3 regions of the Bradyrhizobium sp. 195 genome follow, and region 3 is predicted to be linked to each of the others. Evidence: predicted binding sites of a transcription regulator. Region 3 holds the regulator's gene; each other region holds the start of a gene.
The links. Region 3 encodes PhoB, which activates phosphate uptake and scavenging genes when phosphate is short. Its sites were predicted from a motif close to TGTCATNNANCTGTCAT; they were not measured.
Positions count from the first base shown of each region.

Region 1: a site for PhoB is predicted at 3,503-3,519, ahead of IVB26_RS09105 (YdcH family protein). Genes of this name have one in related genera too.
Region 2: a site for PhoB is predicted at 3,069-3,085, ahead of IVB26_RS18545 (DUF47 domain-containing protein). Genes of this name have one in related genera too.

Region 1 is NZ_CP082161.1:1,967,125-1,973,711, reverse strand. Features, by position in the region: gene IVB26_RS09115 (sensor domain-containing protein) at 1-1,822, opposite strand, end outside; gene IVB26_RS09110 (NAD(P)/FAD-dependent oxidoreductase) at 2,025-3,128, shown strand; gene IVB26_RS09105 (YdcH family protein) at 3,237-3,416, opposite strand; gene IVB26_RS09100 (YdcH family protein) at 3,747-3,953, shown strand; gene IVB26_RS09095 (hypothetical protein) at 4,066-4,284, shown strand; gene IVB26_RS09090 (hypothetical protein) at 4,307-4,558, shown strand; gene IVB26_RS09085 (GGDEF domain-containing protein) at 4,618-5,256, opposite strand; gene IVB26_RS09080 (hypothetical protein) at 5,159-5,392, shown strand; gene purE (5-(carboxyamino)imidazole ribonucleotide mutase) at 5,485-5,973, shown strand; gene IVB26_RS09070 (5-(carboxyamino)imidazole ribonucleotide synthase) at 5,970-6,587, shown strand, end outside.
Region 2 is NZ_CP082161.1:4,051,406-4,057,992, forward strand. Features, by position in the region: gene IVB26_RS18530 (ABC transporter substrate-binding protein) at 1-1,070, shown strand, start outside; gene IVB26_RS18535 (branched-chain amino acid ABC transporter permease) at 1,138-2,001, shown strand; gene IVB26_RS18540 (branched-chain amino acid ABC transporter permease) at 2,003-2,971, shown strand; gene IVB26_RS18545 (DUF47 domain-containing protein) at 3,127-3,771, shown strand; gene IVB26_RS18550 (inorganic phosphate transporter) at 3,787-4,794, shown strand; gene sugE (quaternary ammonium compound efflux SMR transporter SugE) at 4,787-5,101, opposite strand; gene IVB26_RS18560 (peptide chain release factor 3) at 5,257-6,587, shown strand, end outside.
Region 3 is NZ_CP082161.1:495,173-501,759, reverse strand. Features, by position in the region: gene argF (ornithine carbamoyltransferase) at 1-467, opposite strand, end outside; gene IVB26_RS02235 (aspartate aminotransferase family protein) at 467-1,675, opposite strand; gene IVB26_RS02230 (GcrA family cell cycle regulator) at 2,133-2,645, shown strand; gene phoB (phosphate regulon transcriptional regulator PhoB) at 2,886-3,593, opposite strand; gene phoU (phosphate signaling complex protein PhoU) at 3,617-4,333, opposite strand; gene pstB (phosphate ABC transporter ATP-binding protein PstB) at 4,345-5,166, opposite strand; gene pstA (phosphate ABC transporter permease PstA) at 5,163-6,014, opposite strand; gene pstC (phosphate ABC transporter permease subunit PstC) at 6,019-6,587, opposite strand, start outside.

The DNA of each region.
Region 1 (6,587 bases), 1.5 Mb from region 3:
ACAGCGCCGCACCGGCATTGGCGAGCAGCGAGGCGCCATCGCTGCCGTTGTGCGGGAAGACCGCCATGCCGGTGGTGGCGCCGGCGCGGACCGCCCGGCCATCGATCTGGAATTCCCTTGCGACGGCCTCGCCGAGCTGCTGTGCCAGCGCAAGGCCCGCGTCCGGCTGCTTGCCGTCGATAATCAAGCCGAATTCGTCCCCAGACAGGCGCGCCACCACGCCGCCACGGGCGGAATCCTGAAGCCGCTGGGCCACCTCGACCAGAAGCTTGTCGCCGAGCGCATGGCCGAAGACGTCGTTGACCTCCTTGAGGCCGTCGAGGTCGACACAGAGGACGGCGAACTCCTCGCCGGTGCCTTCGCAGGCTTCGATCATCTGGGTCAGGGCCTGAAGGAAGGCGGCGCGGTTCGGCAAATCGGTGAGGCCGTCGTGATAGGCCATGTGCGCCATGCGCGACTCGGTCTGCCGGCGGTCGGTGACGTCCTCGTGGGTCTTGATCAGATATTGCGGCTCGCCGGCATCATTGAGCACGGTGGCGCGGCGGGTCAGGAACAGCCGCAGGCCGTCCTTGGTGGAGATCGGATGCTCCTCGGTGATCATCCCGCGCTTCTTGATCGCGGCCTCGTCGCGCGCGATGATCAGCTTGGCTTCCTTGGGGTTGAAGATGTCGGACGCGGTCAGGCCCGTGGCTTCCTCGCGCCGGCGGTTGAGGATCGTCTCAGCGCTGCGATTGGCGAGCAGATAGCGGCCGTCCTTGACCTGCTCGACGATCAGCGCCACCGGGATGTTGTCGACCACCAGATCGAGGAACTTCTTGGCGCTCTCCAGCTCCTTCGACAGGGAGCGGCGGTCTGTGATGTCCTCGAACACGAGCATCAGGAATTCGGGCTTGTTGTTCTCGTTGCGGACCACGATCCGGATCGAGGCGACCATGCGCCGCTCGCCGCCACGATCGACCTCGAATTCATTGCGGAATTGGCCATCCGGCGAATTGAGCGCCGCCCGGTCTGTTGCCTCGATGCGATCAGCCGAGACGGACGCGAACAGCTCGCGCGCATTCTTGCCGACGACATAATCGCGCGAGAACCCCCAGAACCGCTCATAGGCGCTGTTGGCGAAGATATAGCGGCCGTCCTCGATGTTCTTGGCGGCCACGCAGGCCGGCACGTTGTCGAGCACCGTTTCGAGGAACTGCTTGGTCGAGGCGAGCTGTCGCGACAGCCTGCGCTGCTCGCTGACGTCGAGATGCGTCGCCACCGAGCCGCCGTTCGGCAGCACGAAATATTTCGCCAGGATGGCGCGTCCGTCCGGCAGTTCGGTGATCAGGCCGTTGGTACTGGCCGCCTTCTCATAAAACTCATCGTCCGAGGCGACGCCGAGCACCCCGCGCGTGCGGCGCAGCTCGAGGAGCTCATGGCCGCTCATGTTGGCCCAGACGTCCGACCGCGTCAGGCCGTAGATCTCGAGATAGCGGTCGTTGCAGAAGATGACGCGTCGCTGCGCATCCGTCATCACCACGCCCTGATTGAGATTGTTCATGGCGGAGGAGACGAAGGCGTTGCGCCGCAGCTGCAAACGCCTGGTCCGGCGCAGCGAGGAATGGATCCACAGCACGATCGCGGCGAGGAACGCGCAGACGACGATGCCCGCGATCAGGACTTCCCAGACCACGTTGGGTTCCAGCTGGCCGAGATAGCTCGGCGCGGCAAAACTGTCCGACAGCGCAAAGGCGCGCGCGGGCGCAACCGTGCCGGCCAGGCACACAACGGCCTGCACAGCAATCGGAAGCGTGCTGCCCTCGTGCCAGTTCTTCTCAGCCATCAGCCACCCGCGATTTCAACGTCGGATTGTCTGGCTTCACGGGTTTGGATCGGGTAAACGCCTGTACGCACAACAGAAAAATGTGACGTGAAATACGGCAATTGCCCTGACATGATAAATTCTTCCTTAACGGAAAACGGCCCCGCACCATTAGTCCCAGGCCTGATGGCACCAGCGCTTCCAGCGGACATCCTGCACAGCCATGGATAGGGTCGATTGCGTCGTCATCGGAGCCGGCGTGGTCGGGCTCGCGGTGGCCCGAAAGCTCGCGCAGGCCGGGCGCGAGGTCATCGTGCTCGAGGAGGCCGAGGCGATCGGCACCATCACCTCCTCGCGGAACAGTGAGGTGATCCATGCCGGCATCTACTACCGCGCCGGGAGCTGGATGGCGCGCATGTGCGTCGACGGCAAGCACGCGCTCTACCGCTACTGTGCCGAGCGCGGCATCCCGCACAGGAATTGCGGCAAGCTGATCGTCGCGACGAGCCCGCAGGAGACCGAGAAACTGCAATCGATCAAGGCCCATGCCGAGGCCAATGGCGTGCTCGACATGCAGCTGCTCACGGGCGAGGCGGCCCGCACGCTCGAGCCGGCGCTCGCCTGCGACGCTGCGCTGCTGTCGCCGTCAACGGGCATCATCGACAGCCACGCCTACATGCTCTCGTTGCGCGGCGAAGCCGAGGCATCGGGCGCGGCCTTCGCGTTTCACACCCCGCTGATCCGCGCCAAGACGGCGAACGGCCTTATCGAAATCGAAGCCGGCGGCGAGGCGCCAATGACGCTGCAATGCAGCCTCCTCGTCAACGCCGCGGGACTCTCGGCGACGAATGTGGCACGCAACATCGACGGCATGCCGCTGGACCGTATTCCGCCGGCCTATCTCGCCAAGGGAAATTACTTCAGCTGCAATGCCAAGGCGCCGTTCTCGCACCTGATCTATCCGGTGCCCGAGCCCGGCGGGTTAGGGGTGCATCTCACTCTGGATATGGCAGGCCAAGCGCGCTTCGGCCCCGACGTCGAGTGGATCGAGACGATCAATTACGAGGTCGACCCGTCACGCGCCGAGCGCTTCTATCCGGCGATCCGCAAATACTGGCCGACACTGCCTGACGGCGCGTTGATGCCGAGCTATTCGGGCATCCGGCCGAAGATCGTGCCGCCTGCTGTCGCGACCCAGGACTTCCTGATGCAGGGCCCGCGCGATCACGGCGTCGCGGGCCTGGTCAATCTGTTCGGCATCGAATCGCCGGGACTGACGTCGTCGCTCGCGATCGCCGATCACGTCGCCGAGCTCGCACGCACTTAAACCGCGCAAACATCTTTGCACGGTGCGCACCCTGCTGCAGGGATGAGCGCAAAGGCTCTCATCCCTGCGGGATAAGGGTACGATCAACTCTACGCTGTTACGGGGTTACTAGTGGAGCGTGTCGCCTTGCCTGAGACGCTCGATCTGGTCCTTGACCATCAACTTCCGGCGCTTCAACTCAACAATTTGCAGGTCGTCTGTTGAAAGGTGCACGAGAGCTTCGTGCAATTCGTTTTCGAGAAGTTTGTGCTTCCGCTCCAATTCAACGAGATGTGCCTGAATTGTCATTCGAAACCTCCTCGGTAGGGTTGAACCTCAGGATTCGATCCGGACAACGAAGTCTACATCACCGATTCGTTCTGTCGATGAATATCCGTCATCACAGCTTCATTTTTGAAAATTCATATGTAACGAAGCGTGAGTAAAGGAACCGCGTGGGAAAAATCCATGATATCAATGCGCTTGCGTAGCGGCGCTGCGATCGGCGGAAATATGTCGCTGGAGATCGGCGAACGGTGCTCGCAGATCGCTTGCGATCACGCCGCGCAAGGACGATAATTTCCACAGGGCATCCACAGCCTTAAATCTCACGCCTATCGGTTTTCGGCCACCGCAGACATGACCAATGAAGACGAGCGTGAGCTCGAAGCCGAGCTCACCCGGTTGCAGCAGGAACACCGAGATCTCGATGCGGCGATCGATGCACTGCATCAATCGCCCGCCCCCGACCTGTTGCGGCTACAGCGGTTGAAGAAGCGCAAGCTGTTGTTGCGCGATCGCATCGCGTTCATCGAAGACCAGATTACCCCCGACATCATCGCCTGATCTGCGAGTCGGCTTTTCGTCGAGCAACATGAATCCGCTTGACTCCAAAAGAACAAAATAGGAACATTTGAGCATCAGGAAACGCCTACGACGACTGACAAGGACAACGCAGATGTCTGCAACCGCCCTTCTCGACAACAGCCATTATGAACAGGCCTGCGATCAGGCGATCGCGATGTGCGACGGCAATTTGCGAAGCACCATCAAGGCGCTGATCATGGCGAACGAATATCTGGAAGCCGAGCTGGAAGAATTGCAGGCGGCGATTTCCGCCGGCTGCATTCCGGACACCTCGTGTAGCAAGATGCGGAGCAAGAGCAGCGCCGCCTGAGTTTCAACATTGGAGCAACGCCATGTCGGACGTGACCTATTACGTTGCAATGCCCTTTTTGATCGATGCCGACGGCTCGCCTGTCGCAGGCGCAGCGGAAGAATGCCAGAGTTCGACGGCCGCGCTGCGGCGCGCCGAGCTCTTATCGCGGGGTGCAGGCCATATCGGCGCGGTCGCCTTCAGCCGCAGCGGGGATCCCATGACCGGCGAATTCGGCGACGCCACGCTGCTGCGCAAATTCGGCAACGTGCCCGAAGATCTCGCCACGCTGTAAGGTTTAACGTTTGAGCATGATCTCTTCGGAAAACCGTTCACACTTTCCCGGATCATGCTCTAGCTGCTGACCAGCCTGATCAGCGGCTCGTGCCGCCGGTGCGCCTTGCGCACATACATGGCGGCATCCGCCTCCTCCAGGGCGCGGCCCGCATCGGACTGCGCCCCCAGCAGCGCGACCCCGGCGGAGGCGCCCGCGGTCACCTGCTGGCCACGAAAGACAAAGGACAATTCGTCGACCGCCTGCTCAAAGGTGGCCGCCTTCGCCTTGGCGTCTGTCTCGCTGAGATTCCAGAGCAGCAGCGCGAACTCGTCGCCCCCGAGCCGGCCGACCACGTCGGAAGCACGGACCTGCCGCGTCAGCGTGGCGGCAATCGCCTTGAGCACCTCGTCGCCGGCGCCATGACCGAACGAATCGTTGATCGGCTTCAACCGATCGACGTCGAGCACGATCAGCGCCCCACTGGCGCGGTAGCGCTTCATGTAAGCGATGGCGCGCGCCAGCTCGCGCTCGAAGCCGCGCCGGTTGGGAATCTCGAGCAGGAAATCCGTGTCGGCCGCAGCTTCCAGTTCCGCGACCCGGCGCTGCGCCTCCTTGAGCTTGGTCCGCAAGCCCCGGATCGTTGCCCTGACGCTATCCTTGGCTCCATTATCGGCCGACGCGGCGGGCGCCGGCGGCCTCGCCGAACGCTTGGTCAGCCGCTTTGGGGCGGCTTTGGATCGGCCGGCGCTGGTCTTCCGGCCCTTTTTGGCCTTCGCAGCGCTCGCCCTTTTTGGTTTCTTCATGGGCATCCTGCTCAATGAAGGCTTGCGGGGATTCACCAAGACAGGATAGTGCATTCCGTTCTCCTTGCCACCGCCTTGCGAGCCGCCGGCCGGAACCGTTAATCTGGCCTATCCTTCTGTTTTTCGGGCACAATTAACGTCATGACCGCGCCGATCGCCATCATCATGGGAAGCCAGTCGGACTGGGACACGATGCGGCATGCCGCCGACACGCTTGCCGCGCTCGGCGTTGCCGCCGACACCCGTATCGTTTCGGCCCACCGCACCCCCGACCGGCTGTTTGCTTTCGCAAAGGGGGCCAAGGCTGCGGGTTACAAGGTCATCATCGCCGGCGCTGGAGGCGCAGCACATCTGCCCGGCATGGCGGCGGCGCTGACCGAACTGCCGGTGTTCGGCGTTCCCGTCGAATCCAAGACGCTGAAGGGCCTCGATTCGCTCTATTCGATCGTGCAGATGCCCGCCGGCATCCCGGTCGGCACCCTCGCCATCGGCAAGGCCGGCGCGATCAACGCCGCGCTGCTGGCAGCGTCCGTCCTGGCCTTGTCCGACCCGGCCTTGTCCAACCGCCTCGCCGCCTGGCGCAAGGCCCAGACCGAGTCAGTTGCCGAGCGCCCGGAGGACAAGGCGTGACCGACACCAGGCACGTGAAGCTGAAGCCCGGCGACACCATCGGAATCCTCGGCGGCGGACAATTGGGCCGGATGCTGGCCATGGCTGCGGCGCGGCTCGGCCTGCGCTGCCAGGTGTTCTCGCCCGATCCGGACTCGCCGGCCTTCGACGTCGTCTTGAACGCGACCTGCGCCGAATATGCCGACGTCGAAGCGCTCGAACTGTTCGCCAACGACGTCGACGTCATCACCTACGAATTCGAGAATGTGCCGGCCGCGGCCGCGATGGTGCTGGATGCGCGCCGCCCCGTGCTGCCCAACCGCAAGATTCTCGAGACCACCCAGGACCGGCTCGCCGAGAAGGATTTCGTCACCCGGCTCGGCATCGGTACGGCCGCTTACGCCGACGTCACCTCGGTGGCTTCGCTGCGCGAGGCGATCGTCCGGATCGGTCTTCCGGCGGTGTTGAAGACGCGCCGCTTCGGTTACGACGGCAAAGGCCAGGCCATCATCCGCGAGGGCGACGACATCGCCAAGGTGTGGACCAGCCTCGCCACCAAATCCGCGATCCTGGAAGCCTTCGTGCCATACGAGCGCGAGATTTCCGTAATCGCCGCGCGCGCGGCCACGGGCGAG
Region 2 (6,587 bases), 3.6 Mb from region 3:
TGGCCGCTCAGATGGCGATCGAGGATTCCGGGCTTGCCGCCAAGGGCTGGAAGATAGACTTGATCTCGGCCGACCATCAGAACAAGCCCGATATCGCCACCACCATCGCGCGCCAATGGATCGACGTCGACAAGGTCGACATCTTCATGGACGTGCTGAACTCAGGTGTCGCACTCGCGGTCAACAATGTCGTCAAGGAGAAGAATTCGATCCTGATCGACACGGGTGCGGCGACCTCGGATCTGACGAACGCCCAATGTTCGCCGAATACCATCCATTGGGTCTATGACACCTACATGCTGGCCAACAGCACCGGTCAGGCGCTGGTGAAGGCCGGCGGCGATACCTGGTACTTCCTCACGGCCGACTATGCGTTCGGCGCGGCGCTGGAGCGCGATACCACGGCGGTGGTGCAAAAGGCGGGCGGCAAGGTGCTCGGCAGCGTCAAGCACCCGCTCAATTCGTCGGACTTCTCCTCGTTCCTTTTGCAGGCGCAGGCATCGAAGGCGAAGATCGTCGGACTTGCGAATGCCGGCGGCGATACCACCAATTCGATCAAGCAGGCCGCCGAGTTCGGCATCGTTGCCGGCGGGCAGAAGCTTGCCGGACTGCTCTTGTTCATTACCGACGTTCATTCGCTCGGCCTCAACGTGGCGCAAGGGCTCAATTTCACCGAGACCTTCTACTGGGATCTCAACGACGGAACGCGCGCCTTTGCCAAGCGCTTTTCCGAGCGCATGAAAAACAAGGCGATGCCTTCGATGGTGCAGGCCGGTGTCTATTCGGGGCTGATCCATTACTTCAAGGCGCTGGAGGCGATGGGCGGCAATCCGCATGACGGCGCCAAGGCGGTCGAGAAGATGAAGTCGATGCCGACCGACGATCAGCTGTTCGGTCAGGGCAGCATCCGGGTCGATGGCCGCAAGATTCACCCGGCCTACCTGTTCGAGGTCAAGAAGCCCTCGGAGTCGAAGGGGCCGTGGGACTACTACAAGCTGGTGGGCACCGTCCCCGCGGACCAGGCGTTCCGGCCGCTCTCCGAGAGCGTCTGTCCGCTGGTGAAGAAGTAACTCTCGTGGCCCGCCGCGCGGTCGTGCCGCCGGCGGGCTTTCATTTTGGTGGCGGAAGCTAATCCCGATGCAGGCTCTCTACGCACAGTTACTGGTGGGACTGATCAACGGCTCGTTCTACGCGCTGCTCAGTCTCGGGCTTGCCGTGATCTTCGGCATGCTCAACATCATCAATTTCGCCCATGGCGCGGTCTACATGATGGGCGCCTTCGTCGCCTATTTCCTCCTCAACCTCGGTGGCATCAACTATTGGTGGGCGCTGTTGCTGGCGCCCATCATCGTCGGCATCTTCGGCATGATCCTGGAACGGACCATGCTGCAATGGCTGACCGGGCTCGATCACCTCTACGGCCTGCTCCTGACCTTCGGCATCGCGCTGATCGTGCAGGGCGTGTTTCAGAACTATTTCGGCTCGTCCGGCCTGCCTTACGCCATTCCGGACCAGCTCAAGGGCGGCATGAATCTCGGCTTCATGTTCTTACCCGTCTATCGCGGCTGGGTGGTCGTGTTCTCGCTGGTGGTTTGTCTCGCCACCTGGTTCCTGATCGAGAAGACGCAGCTCGGCGCTTACCTGCGCGCCGCCACCGAAAATCCGACGCTGGTGCGCGCCTTCGGCATCAACGTGCCGCGCATGATCACGCTCACTTACGGCCTCGGCGTCGGCCTTGCGGCGCTCGCGGGCGTGCTCTCGGCGCCGATCAACCAGGTACGGCCGCTGATGGGCGCGGATCTCATCATCGTCGTGTTCGCGGTGGTCGTGATCGGCGGCATGGGATCGATCATGGGCTCCATCATCACCGGCTTCGCGCTCGGTGTGATCGAGGGTCTGACCAAGTATTTCTACCCCGAGGCCTCCAACACCGTCGTGTTCGTGTTGATGGTGTTAGTACTCTTGGTGAAGCCAACGGGATTGACGGGAAGGGCGGCCTGATATGACAACCCTGACGGACGACACGCTGCGGGTGACGCCTCGCGCCATGCGCGACGAGCTGATCGCGTTCACACTGATGGCGCTGCTGCTGGCGTCGGTGCCATTCACGGGAGTCTACCCGTTCTTCGTGATGCAGGCGCTGTGCTTCGCGCTGCTCGCCTGCGCCTTCAATCTGCTGGTCGGCTATGGCGGCCTGTTGTCATTCGGCCATGCGATGTTCCTGGGGACCGCCGGCTATTGCAGCGCGCATGCGCTGAAAGTGTGGGCGTTGCCGCCCGAACTCGGCATCCTCGTCGGCATCGCCGCGGCTTTCGTGCTCTCGATCATCACCGGCTTTATCTCGATCCGTCGCCAGGGCATCTATTTCTCGATGATCACGCTGGCGCTGTCACAGCTGCTGTACTTCATCTACCTCCAGGCCCCGTTTACCCATGGTGAGGACGGCATCCAGGGCATCCCGCAGGGACATATGTTCGGCATCTTAGATCTGTCCAAGCCGACGGTGCTCTATTACGTCGTGCTGGTCGGGTTCCTCGCCGGCTTCCTGCTGATCTTCCGCATCATCAACTCGCCTTTCGGCGAGGTGCTGAAGGCGATCCGCGAGAACGAGCCGCGGGCCATCTCGCTTGGCTACCGGACCGACCAGTACAAGTTCCTTGCCTTCGTGCTGTCGGGAACGCTGGCCGGTTTTGCCGGTGCGCTGAAGGTGTTCGTGGCGCAGAACGCCTCGCTCACCGACGTCCATTGGTCGATGTCAGGCGAAGTCGTGCTGATGACGCTGGTCGGTGGCCTCGGCACCGTCTCCGGCCCCGTGGTCGGCGCCTTCGTGATCATCGCCATGCAGCAATATCTCGCCGGCTTCGGCCAGTGGGTGACGGTGATCCAGGGCTCGATCTTCGTGGTCTGCGTGCTCACCTTCCGCCGCGGCGTCATCGGCGAAATCGCCCATTACTTCCGCCGATCCCTCTAAATGATTGATATCGCACCAATTCCATTGGTGCGACAATCCGGTGGATGATCCGGCTCCGCGGGCGTGAGATGACACGCGCGCGGATCGAAAATGGTCTATGACAGTTTCATGACGGCCCCTCGGGCCGGGCCATTTCCAACCGGTAGCCTATCCCCATGATGCGATGGTTTCGCGCTTTCCTGCCCAAGGAAGAACGGTTCTTCGACCTGTTCGACCGGCATGCCCAGACCGTGATCCAGGGTTCGATCGCGCTTCAGGGCATGCTGAACGGGGGCGAGGAGACGCCGGTCTATTGCCAGCGCGTCAACCAATTCGAGAACGACGCCGACAATATCACCCGTGAGGTGCTGACGGCGGTGCGCCGCACCTTCATCACCCCGTTCGACCGCGGCGACATCAAGAACCTGATCACGTCGCTGGACGACGCCATCGACCAGATGCAGCAGACGGCCAAGGCCGTGATGCTGTTCGAGGTCCGCAGCTTCGAGCCGCCGATGCGCGAGATCGGCGGGCTTCTGATCGACTGCGCCAATCTGGTCGGCCGTGCGCTGCCGCTGATGCAATCGATCGGCCCGAATGTGGCCATGCTGACCGCCATCACGGAGGAACTGGGCAAGCTCGAAGGCCGGGTCGACGATCTCCACGACATCGGGCTGAAGGAGCTGTTCCTCAAGCACCGCGACGGCAACGCGATGGACTTCATCGTCGGCGCGGAGATCTACGACCATCTCGAGAAGGTGGCCGATCGCTTCGACGACGTCGCGAACGAGATCAACAGCATCGTCATCGAGCAGGTTTAGGGCAGGGGCCGCGCCGTGGATGCCGCGTTGGGTCTTCCCGTCTTGGTCGGCTTGATCGCCGTCGCGCTGCTGTTCGACTTCCTGAACGGCCTGCATGACGCCGCCAATTCGATCGCGACCATCGTCTCGACCCGCGTGCTGCGGCCGCAATTCGCGGTATTCTGGGCCGCGTTCTTCAATTTCGTCGCCTTCATGGTGTTCGGGCTGCACGTCGCCCAGACCATCGGCACCGGCATCATCGATCCCGCGATCGTCGATGCCCAGGTGATTTTCGCGGCGCTCGTCGGCGCCATCGTCTGGAACCTCGTGACGTGGGCGCTCGGCATCCCGTCCTCGTCGTCGCACGCACTAATCGGCGGCCTCCTCGGCGGCGGCATGGCCAAGGCGGGGATCTCGGCCGCGGTATGGAGCGGATTGACCAAGACGGTGCTGGCGATCGTGTTGTCGCCGCTGGTCGGCTTTTTGCTCGCGATGGTTCTGGTGGCGATCGTGTCCTGGGCCTCGGTGCGCTCGACGCCATTCGCGGTCGACCGCGCCTTCCGTATTCTGCAATTTGCCTCCGCCTCGCTCTATTCGCTCGGCCATGGCGGCAACGACGCGCAGAAGACCATGGGCATCATCGCGGTGCTGCTGTACTCGCAGGGCCATCTCGGCAGCGAGTTCTCGGTGCCGTTCTGGGTGGTGCTGTCCTGCCAGGCGGCGATGGCGCTGGGCACGCTGATGGGTGGCTGGCGCATCGTCCGCACCATGGGCCTGCGCATCACGAAATTGACGCCGATGCAGGGCTTTTGCGCCGAGACCGGAGGCGCCGCGACCCTGTTCATGGCGACCTATCTCGGGGTTCCCGTCTCGACCACCCACACCATCACCGGTGCCATCGTCGGCGTCGGCGCCGCGCGCCGCGTCTCGGCGGTCCGCTGGAACGTCGCAAGCTCGATCGTCTACGCCTGGGTGATCACGATCCCGGCCTCGGCGATCGTCGCGGCGCTGACCTGGTGGGCGGTCAAGATCTTCGTCAAGTAACGAGCTTCAGCCCGACAATCCCGGCGACGATCAGGGCGATGCTGGCAAGGCGGAGGGCCGTGGCCGGCTCGCCGAGCAGGACGATGCCCAGCGTCGCGGTGCCGACGGCGCCAATGCCGGTCCAGACTGCATAAGCGGTTCCGACAGGGAGCGACTTGAGAGCAAGTCCGAGCAGGATGATGCTGCCGGCCATGGCCGCGAGCGTGACGACGGACGGAACAAGCCTGGTAAAGCCTTCGGTATATTTCAGGCCGATCGCCCAGATAATCTCGAGAAGACCGGCGACGAACAGGATGCTCCAGGCCATGACGACCCTCCATTCAAGGCAGGGTCGTCCCCGCGGCTATAGGCGATGAGCGGGAGGGCCGTCCCTCCCATGGGCGATATGGGGCTGGCCGGGGGGATCCGCAATCACCAAATGAGGCTTGATCAGGCCCAGTTTCCCTGCCACACGCTCCCGCCATGTCCGACATCGCCACCACCACCGCCGAATCGCCGGCCCGTTCCCCGCTTGCCGCTGAAGTGGCGCGGCGGCGCACCTTTGCGATCATCTCGCATCCGGACGCCGGCAAGACCACGCTGACCGAGAAGCTGCTGCTGTTCGGCGGCGCCATCAATCTCGCCGGCCAGGTCAAGGCCAAGGGCGAGCGGCGCAACACGCGGTCGGACTGGATGAAGATCGAGCGCGAGCGCGGCATCTCGGTCGTGACCTCGGTGATGACCTTCGAGTTCGAAGGGCTCGTGTTCAACCTCCTGGACACGCCGGGCCACGAGGACTTTTCGGAAGACACCTATCGTACGCTCACGGCGGTCGATTCCGCCGTGATGGTGATCGACGCCGCCAAGGGCATCGAGGCGCGCACCCGAAAGCTGTTCGAGGTGTGTCGCCTTCGGGATATTCCGATCATCACCTTCATCAACAAGATGGACCGCGAGAGCCGCGATGTGTTCGAGCTGCTCGACGAGATCGAGAAGACGCTGGCGCTCGACACCACGCCGATGACCTGGCCGGTCGGCCGCGGTCGCGACTTTCTCGGCACCTATGACGTCATCAATGGCGGCGTGCGTCTGCTCGAAGGCGGCGGCGCCAAGACCGGCGCGGCGCAGCAGATCGAGATCGCCGAGCTTGCCAAGCTCAACGCCAATCTCGACGCATCCGCGGTCAAGGACGAGCTCGAGCTCGTCACCGAAGCGTCAAAACCGTTCGAGCTCGACGCGTTCCGCGAAGGCCATCTGACGCCGGTCTATTTCGGCAGCGCGCTGCGCAATTTCGGCGTCGGCGACCTCCTTGAAGGTCTCGGCAAGTTCGCGCCCGAGCCGCGCGCGCAGGACAGCGACCAGCGCAAGGTCGAGGCCACCGATCCGCGCATGAGCGCCTTCGTGTTCAAGATCCAGGCCAACATGGATCCGAACCATCGCGACCGCATCGCGTTCGCGCGCCTCTGCTCGGGCAAGCTCAGCCGCGGCATGAAGGCCAAGCTCGTGCGCACCGGCAAGAGCATGCCGCTGTCGAGTCCGCAATTCTTCTTCGCGCAGGACCGCTCGGTCGCGGACGAGGCCTTTGCCGGCGACGTCGTCGGCATTCCCAATCACGGCACGCTGCGCATCGGCGACACGCTGACCGAGGGCGAGGATTTCAACTTCGTCGGCGTGCCAAGCTTCGCGCCGGAAATCGTCCGCCGCGTGCGCCTCACCGACGCGATGAAGGCGAAGAAGCTGAAGGAAGCGCTGCAGCAGATGTCGGAAGAGGGCGTCGTGCAGGTGTTCCGTCCGCGCGACGGTGCGCCGGCGCT
Region 3 (6,587 bases):
ACCGTCTTGCCCTCGATCGGGCCGCGATGCTCCTCATAGGTCATGAGGTCGGCCATCACCTGGCAGGGATGCGAACGCCGCGTCAGGCCGTTGATGACCGGCACGGTGGCGTTGGCCGCAAGCTCCAGCAGCGCCTCGTGATTGAGGATGCGGATCATGATGGCGTCGACATAGCGCGACAGCACGCGCGCGGTGTCGGCGATGGTCTCGCCGCGACCGAGCTGCATCTCGGCGCCGGTGAGCATGATGGGCTCGCCGCCGAGCTGGCGCATGGCGACGTCGAACGACACCCGCGTCCGCGTCGAGGGACGCTCGAAGATCATCGCCAGCGTCTTGCCTTCGAGCGGCCTGACCGGCTGCTGCGCCTTCTGCTTCGCCTTCATGGCGGAGGATGCGGCGAGCATGCGCTTGAGCTCCGACAGCGGGAGTTCGTTGATGTCGAGGAAGTGTTTCGGCGACTTGCTCATCAGCTTGCCACCCGCTTGGTCAAACTGGACGAGATCGCAGCGCAGGCGCGCTCGAGCCTGATGACGCTGTCCTCGATCTCGGCCTCGGTGACGATCAGAGGCGGCAGGAAGCGCACGACATTGTCGCCCGCGCCGACGGTGAGCAGTTTCTCGCCGCGCAAGGCGGCCACGAGATCGCCCGACGGCACAACGGCCTTGATGCCGATCAGCAGGCCCTCGCCGCGGACTTCGCTGACGACATCGGGATGGCGGTCGATCACGGAGGCGAGCTTCTGCTTGAGCAGCAACGACATCTTCTGCACGTGGTCGAAGAAGCCGGGCTCGAGCATGACGTCGAGCACCGCATTGGCCGCCGAGATCGCCAGCGGATTGCCGCCGAAGGTCGAGCCGTGCGAACCGGGCCCCATGCCGGAAGCCGCATCCGCGGTCGCCAGCACCGCGCCGATCGGGAAGCCGCCGCCGAGCGCCTTCGCCAGCGACATCACGTCAGGTGTGACGCCGGTGCGCCTGTAAGCGAAGAGATCGCCGCTGCGGCCCATGCCGGTCTGCACCTCGTCGAATGCGAGCAGCAGGCCCTTCTCGTCGCAAAGCTGGCGCAGCGCCTTGAGGAAAGAAGGCGTCGCCGAGCGCACGCCGCCCTCGCCCTGGATCGGCTCGATCAGGATGCCGGCAGTGTCGGGGCCGATCGCTTTCTTCACGGCTTCGAGGTCACCATGCGGGACCTGGTCGAAACCGTCCATCGGCGGGCCAAAACCTTCGAGATATTTTGCAGAGCCGGTCGCCGCGAGCGTTGCCAGCGTACGGCCATGGAACGCGCCTTCGAAGGTGATGATGCGGTAGCGCTCGGGATGGCCCTTGGAGAAGTGATGATGGCGGACCAGCTTGATCACACCCTCCAGCGCTTCGGCGCCGGAATTGCAGAAGAACACGAAGTCCGCGAAGCTTTCATTGCACAGGCGCACGGCGAGCTTCTCGCCGTCCGGGCTCTGAAACAGGTTCGACATGTGCCAGAGCCTGGTCGCCTGCTCCTGCAGCGCCTTGATCAGATGCGGGTGGCAATGGCCGAGCGCATTCACAGCGACTCCCGAGGTGAAATCGAGATAGCGATCGCCATTGGTCGCGATCAGCCAGCAGCCTTCGCCGCGTTCGAAACCGAGGTCGGCCCTGGCGAAAACGGGGAGCAAATGCGGCGCTGCGCTGTTAGTCATGACGATCACTTGAATGTTGCGGACGGTGTGACGCGTGCATTGCGCAACGCACCATTGACCGGCCCGGAAAACGAAACGTGCCGCCTTTTAAGGGCGGCACGCAGGACTATCTTATGCTTGGCAAGACGGGTGTCAATGCCGCCCGGAAAGCCTCAGGAAACGCTGAATCCGTAGTCTTGCGGTGCCGATTTTGCGGGTTTTCACCACGGAACATGTGGAAGCGAGTCGGCGGACTCTTGCGCGGGAGTCACGCCATATTGTAGCGTTTGGATTGTCAGATACGACATCTCGTGCAGCGGTTCTGATCCCAAGAGTCCTCTTGTACCGGCGTAAACGTTCGGGCGTCAGTCACGCGCCCGGCGAGCCTTAAGGGATTCTGACGGCACGGGTTTTTGAAGGCTTAGGCATTCGCTGCAAGGCCCCAGGATGGCTGGCCGGCAGCGAGGGAAAGGGTGCAATGACGGTTTTGACCTGGTCCGATGATCGCGTCGAGCAGCTGAAAAAGCTCTGGGAGGCCGGACTTTCGGCCAGCCAGATCGCAGCAGAGCTCGGCAATGTGACCCGCAATGCCGTGATCGGCAAAGTGCACAGGCTCGGTCTGTCCGGCCGCGCCAAGAGCCCTTCGTCGGCAGCGCCCCGCCCGCGCAAGGCGCGTCCCGCGCAGCACATGATGCGCGTGACCCGCCCCATTGCGCGCGGCAACACCGCGCTGGCGCAGGCCTTCGAGGTCGAGGTGGAGGCAGAGCCTGTCACCTACGACAACGTGGTGCCGATGAGCCAGAGGTTGTCGCTGCTCGAGCTGAACGAGGCGACCTGCCACTGGCCGGTCGGCGATCCCTCGAGCCCGGATTTCTTCTTCTGCGGCGGCAAGGCGCTCTCCGGCCTGCCCTATTGCGCCCAGCACTCGCGCGTGGCGTATCAGCCCGCGGCGGACCGTCGTCGTGCACCGGCCAAGCCGGGCCCGCGGTAAGCTTGTTCTGAGATCAAGAGAGAGCCGTCATCTGATGATGGCTCAACAAACTCGATGTCGTCCCGGACAAGCGCGCCACAAGCGCGCGCAGATCCGGGACCCATAGCCACCGCAAGATGTGGTTACGGGGACTCGGAGTTACCTTTTCGCAAAAACAACCGCTGCCTGTGGTTATGGGTCCCGGATCGGCGCTTCGCTTGTCCGGGACGACACCGACGTTGTGGCAACAGCCCGCAAACCTTACGTCTGCTCAGCCTTCGCGAAGCGATCATCCAGCGCGTAGCCGGCGCCGCGGACGGTGCGGATCGGGTCCTGCTCGCGGCCGAGATTGAGCAGCTTGCGCAGGCGGCCGATATGGACGTCGACGGTGCGCTCGTCGATGTAGATGTCGCGGCCCCAGACGCTGTCGAGCAGCTGCTCGCGCGAGAACACGCGGCCGGGATGCTCCAGGAAGAACTCCAGCAGCCGATATTCGGTCGGGCCGAGATCAATCGGCCGGCCCGAGCGCGCGACGCGACGCTTGTCGCGATCGAGCTCGATATCGCCATAGGCGAGCACGGTGGCGAGCCGCTCGGGGCTGGCGCGCCTGAGCAGACCCTTCACGCGCGCCAAAAGCTCCGGCACCGAGAACGGCTTGACGATGTAGTCGTCGGCGCCGGTCGCAAGACCGCGTACGCGCTCGCTCTCCTCGCCGCGCGCGGTGAGCATGATGATCGGCAGCTGCTTGGTCTCGGGGCGGGTGCGCAGGCGGCGGCACAGCTCGATGCCTGACAGGCCCGGCAGCATCCAGTCGAGCACGATCAGGTCGGGAATGTGCTCCTTGAGGCGGGTGTCGGCGTCGTCGCCGCGCATGACCGTCTCGACGTCATAGCCGTCGCCCTCGAGGTTGTAGCGAAGAAGCTCGGTGAGAGCTTCCTCGTCCTCAACCACCATAATGCGTGCGCCCATGGTGTCGTCGCTCCTTGAGGTCTTCAGCTATTCGGGATCGTCGTGGCGAAGGTGGTCATGTCGCCCTTCGGCCGCTTGTCGGTGATCGCCTGGCCCTCGATCATGTAGAACACGGTCTCGGCGATGTTGGTGGCGTGGTCGCCGATCCGCTCGATGTTCTTGGCGCAGAACATCAGATGGATGCAGAACGAGATGTTGCGCGGATCCTCCATCATGTAGGTGAGGAGCTCGCGGAACAGCGAGGTGCAGATCGCGTCGACTTCCTCGTCGCCCTTCCACACCGCCATCGCCGCCGGCAGATCGTGCGCGGCATAGGCGTCCAGCACCGACTTGACCTGCTGCTGCACGAGGTCGGTCATGTGCTCCAGGCCGCGGAACAGCTTCAGCGGATGGAAGTCGGTCTCCAGCGCGGCGACGCGCTTGCCCATGTTCTTGGCGAGGTCGCCGATCCGCTCAAGGTCGGTCGCAACGCGCATGGCGCCGACGATCTCGCGCAGATCGACCGCCATCGGCTGGCGGCGGGCGATGGTGAGCACGGCGCGTTCCTCGATGCGCTTCTGCAGCGCGTCGAGCTCGGCGTCGATGGTGACGACGCGCTGGCCGAGCGCGACGTCGCGGCGGATCAGCGCGTCGACGGATTCGACGATCATGCGCTCGGCGATCCCGCCCATCTCGGCGACCAGGCGGGTGAGCTCCTGGAGGTCGGTGTCGAAAGCCTTGGCGGTATGTTCAGTACCCATGTTCCGTCTCCTCAGCCGAACCGGCCGGTGATGTAATCCTGCGTGCGCCGGTCGGTCGGCGACGTGAAGATCTTGCTGGTGTCGTCGAACTCGATCAGCTCGCCGAGATACATGAAGGCGGTCTTGTCGGAGACGCGCGCCGCCTGCTGCATGTTGTGGGTGACGATCGCGATCGTGTAGTTGTCGGACAGTTCCTGGATCAGCTCCTCGACCTTGGCGGTCGAGATCGGATCCAGTGCCGAGCAGGGCTCGTCGAACAGGATCACCTCGGGCCGCACCGCGACGGTGCGCGCGATGCAGAGGCGCTGCTGCTGACCGCCGGAGAGCGACAGGCCGGAGGCGTTGAGCTTGTCCTTGACCTCGTTCCACAGCGCGCCGCCACGCAGCGCCTTCTCGACGCGGTCGTCCATCTCGGACTTCGAGATCTTCTCGTAGAGGCGGATGCCGAAGGCGATGTTCTCGTAGATCGTCATCGGGAACGGCGTCGGCTTCTGGAACACCATGCCGACTCGGGCGCGCAGCAAATTGAGGTCCAGCCTGGCGTCGAGGATGTTGGTCTGGTCGAGCATCAGCTGGCCGGTGGCGCGCTGGCCCGGATAAAGATCATACATCCGGTTGAAGATGCGCAGCAGGGTCGACTTGCCGCAACCGGACGGGCCGATGAAGGCCGTGACACGGTGGGTGCCGAGCGCCAGATTGATGTTCTTCAGCGCATGGTGCTCACCGTAGTAGAAGTTGAGGTTGCGCGCGGTGACCTTGGCCGGTGCCTCGGGCAGCGGTTGCGAGCCGGGATGAACGGTCGGCGCGCTCACGGAAACAGACATTTCACTCATTTTGCAGTCCTCTCGGCGCCGATGATGCGCGCGCCAATGTTCAGGGCAAGCACGGTCAGGGTGATCAGCAGCGCACCGCTCCAGGCGAGCTGCTTCCAATAGGCGTAAGGGCTCTGGACGAAATTGTTGATCGTGACCGGCAGGTTGGCCATCGTCTTGTCCAGGCCGAGGCTGAAGAACTGGTTCGACAGCGCTGTGAACAGCAGCGGCGCGGTCTCGCCGGCGACGCGGGCGGTGGCGAGCAGCACGCCGGTGATGAGGCCCGAGCGTGCCGCGCGATAGGCGATGCGCTTGATGACCAGCGAACGCGGAAGGCCCAATGCGCTGGCGGCTTCCCGCAGCGGATTCGGCACCAGCAGCAGCATGTCCTCCGTGGTGCGTACCACCACCGGGATGACGATGACCGCGAGTGCCAGCGCGCCGGCGATCGCCGAGAAGCCGCGCATCGGCACCACCACCGCGCCGTAGATGAACAGGCCGATGATGATCGAGGGCGCCGACAAGAGGATGTCGTTGATGAAACGGATCACCGAGGTCAGCTTGTCGTTGCGGCCGTACTCGGCGAGATAGGTGCCGGCGAACAGGCCGAGCGGTGCGCCGATGCCGACGCCGAGCACGGTCATGATGATCGAGCCGACGATGGCGTTGCGCAGGCCGCCCTCGGTCGAGCCGGGCGGCGGCGTGTCGGCGGTGAAGACCTGAAGGTTCAGGCCAGCGAGGCCGTTGTAGAGCAGCGTGATCAGGATCAGCGCGAGCCAGGTGACGCCGAAGGCGGCCGCGGCGAAGCAGAGCCCGCGGATGACGATGTCCTTGCGGCGGCGGCGCGAATAGATCGGATTGAGGGCCATGACGTTAGTTCCCCGCTTTCTTGTCCAGCCGCATCAGCATCAGCCGCGCGGCGGCCAGCACGAAGAACGTCAGCACGAACAGCAACAGGCCGAGCAGGATCAGGCCGGACTGGTGCAGGCCATCGCTCTCGGCGAACTCGGAGGCGATCGCCGCCGAGATCGTGGTGCCCGGTGCGAAGATCGACGAGGAGATGCGGAACGAGTTGCCGATGATGAAGGTCACCGCCATGGTCTCGCCGAGCGCGCGGCCCAGCGCCAGCATGACGCCGCCGATGATGCCGACGCGGGTGTAGGGGATCACCACGCTGCGCACGACTTCCCAGGTGGTGCAGCCGACGCCGTAGGCGGCCTCCTTCAGCACCGGCGGCACCGTCTTGAACACGTCGACCGAGATCGAGGTGATGAAGGGCAGCACCATGATGGCGAGGATCAGCGCGGCATTGAACGTGCTGAGATAGGACGGGGGACCTGCGAAGATCGCGCCCAGCACGGGGACGCCGTCGAAGATCTTGATCATGAAGGGCTGGAAGGTGTTGGCCAGGAACGGGCCCAGCACGAAGAAGCCCCACATGC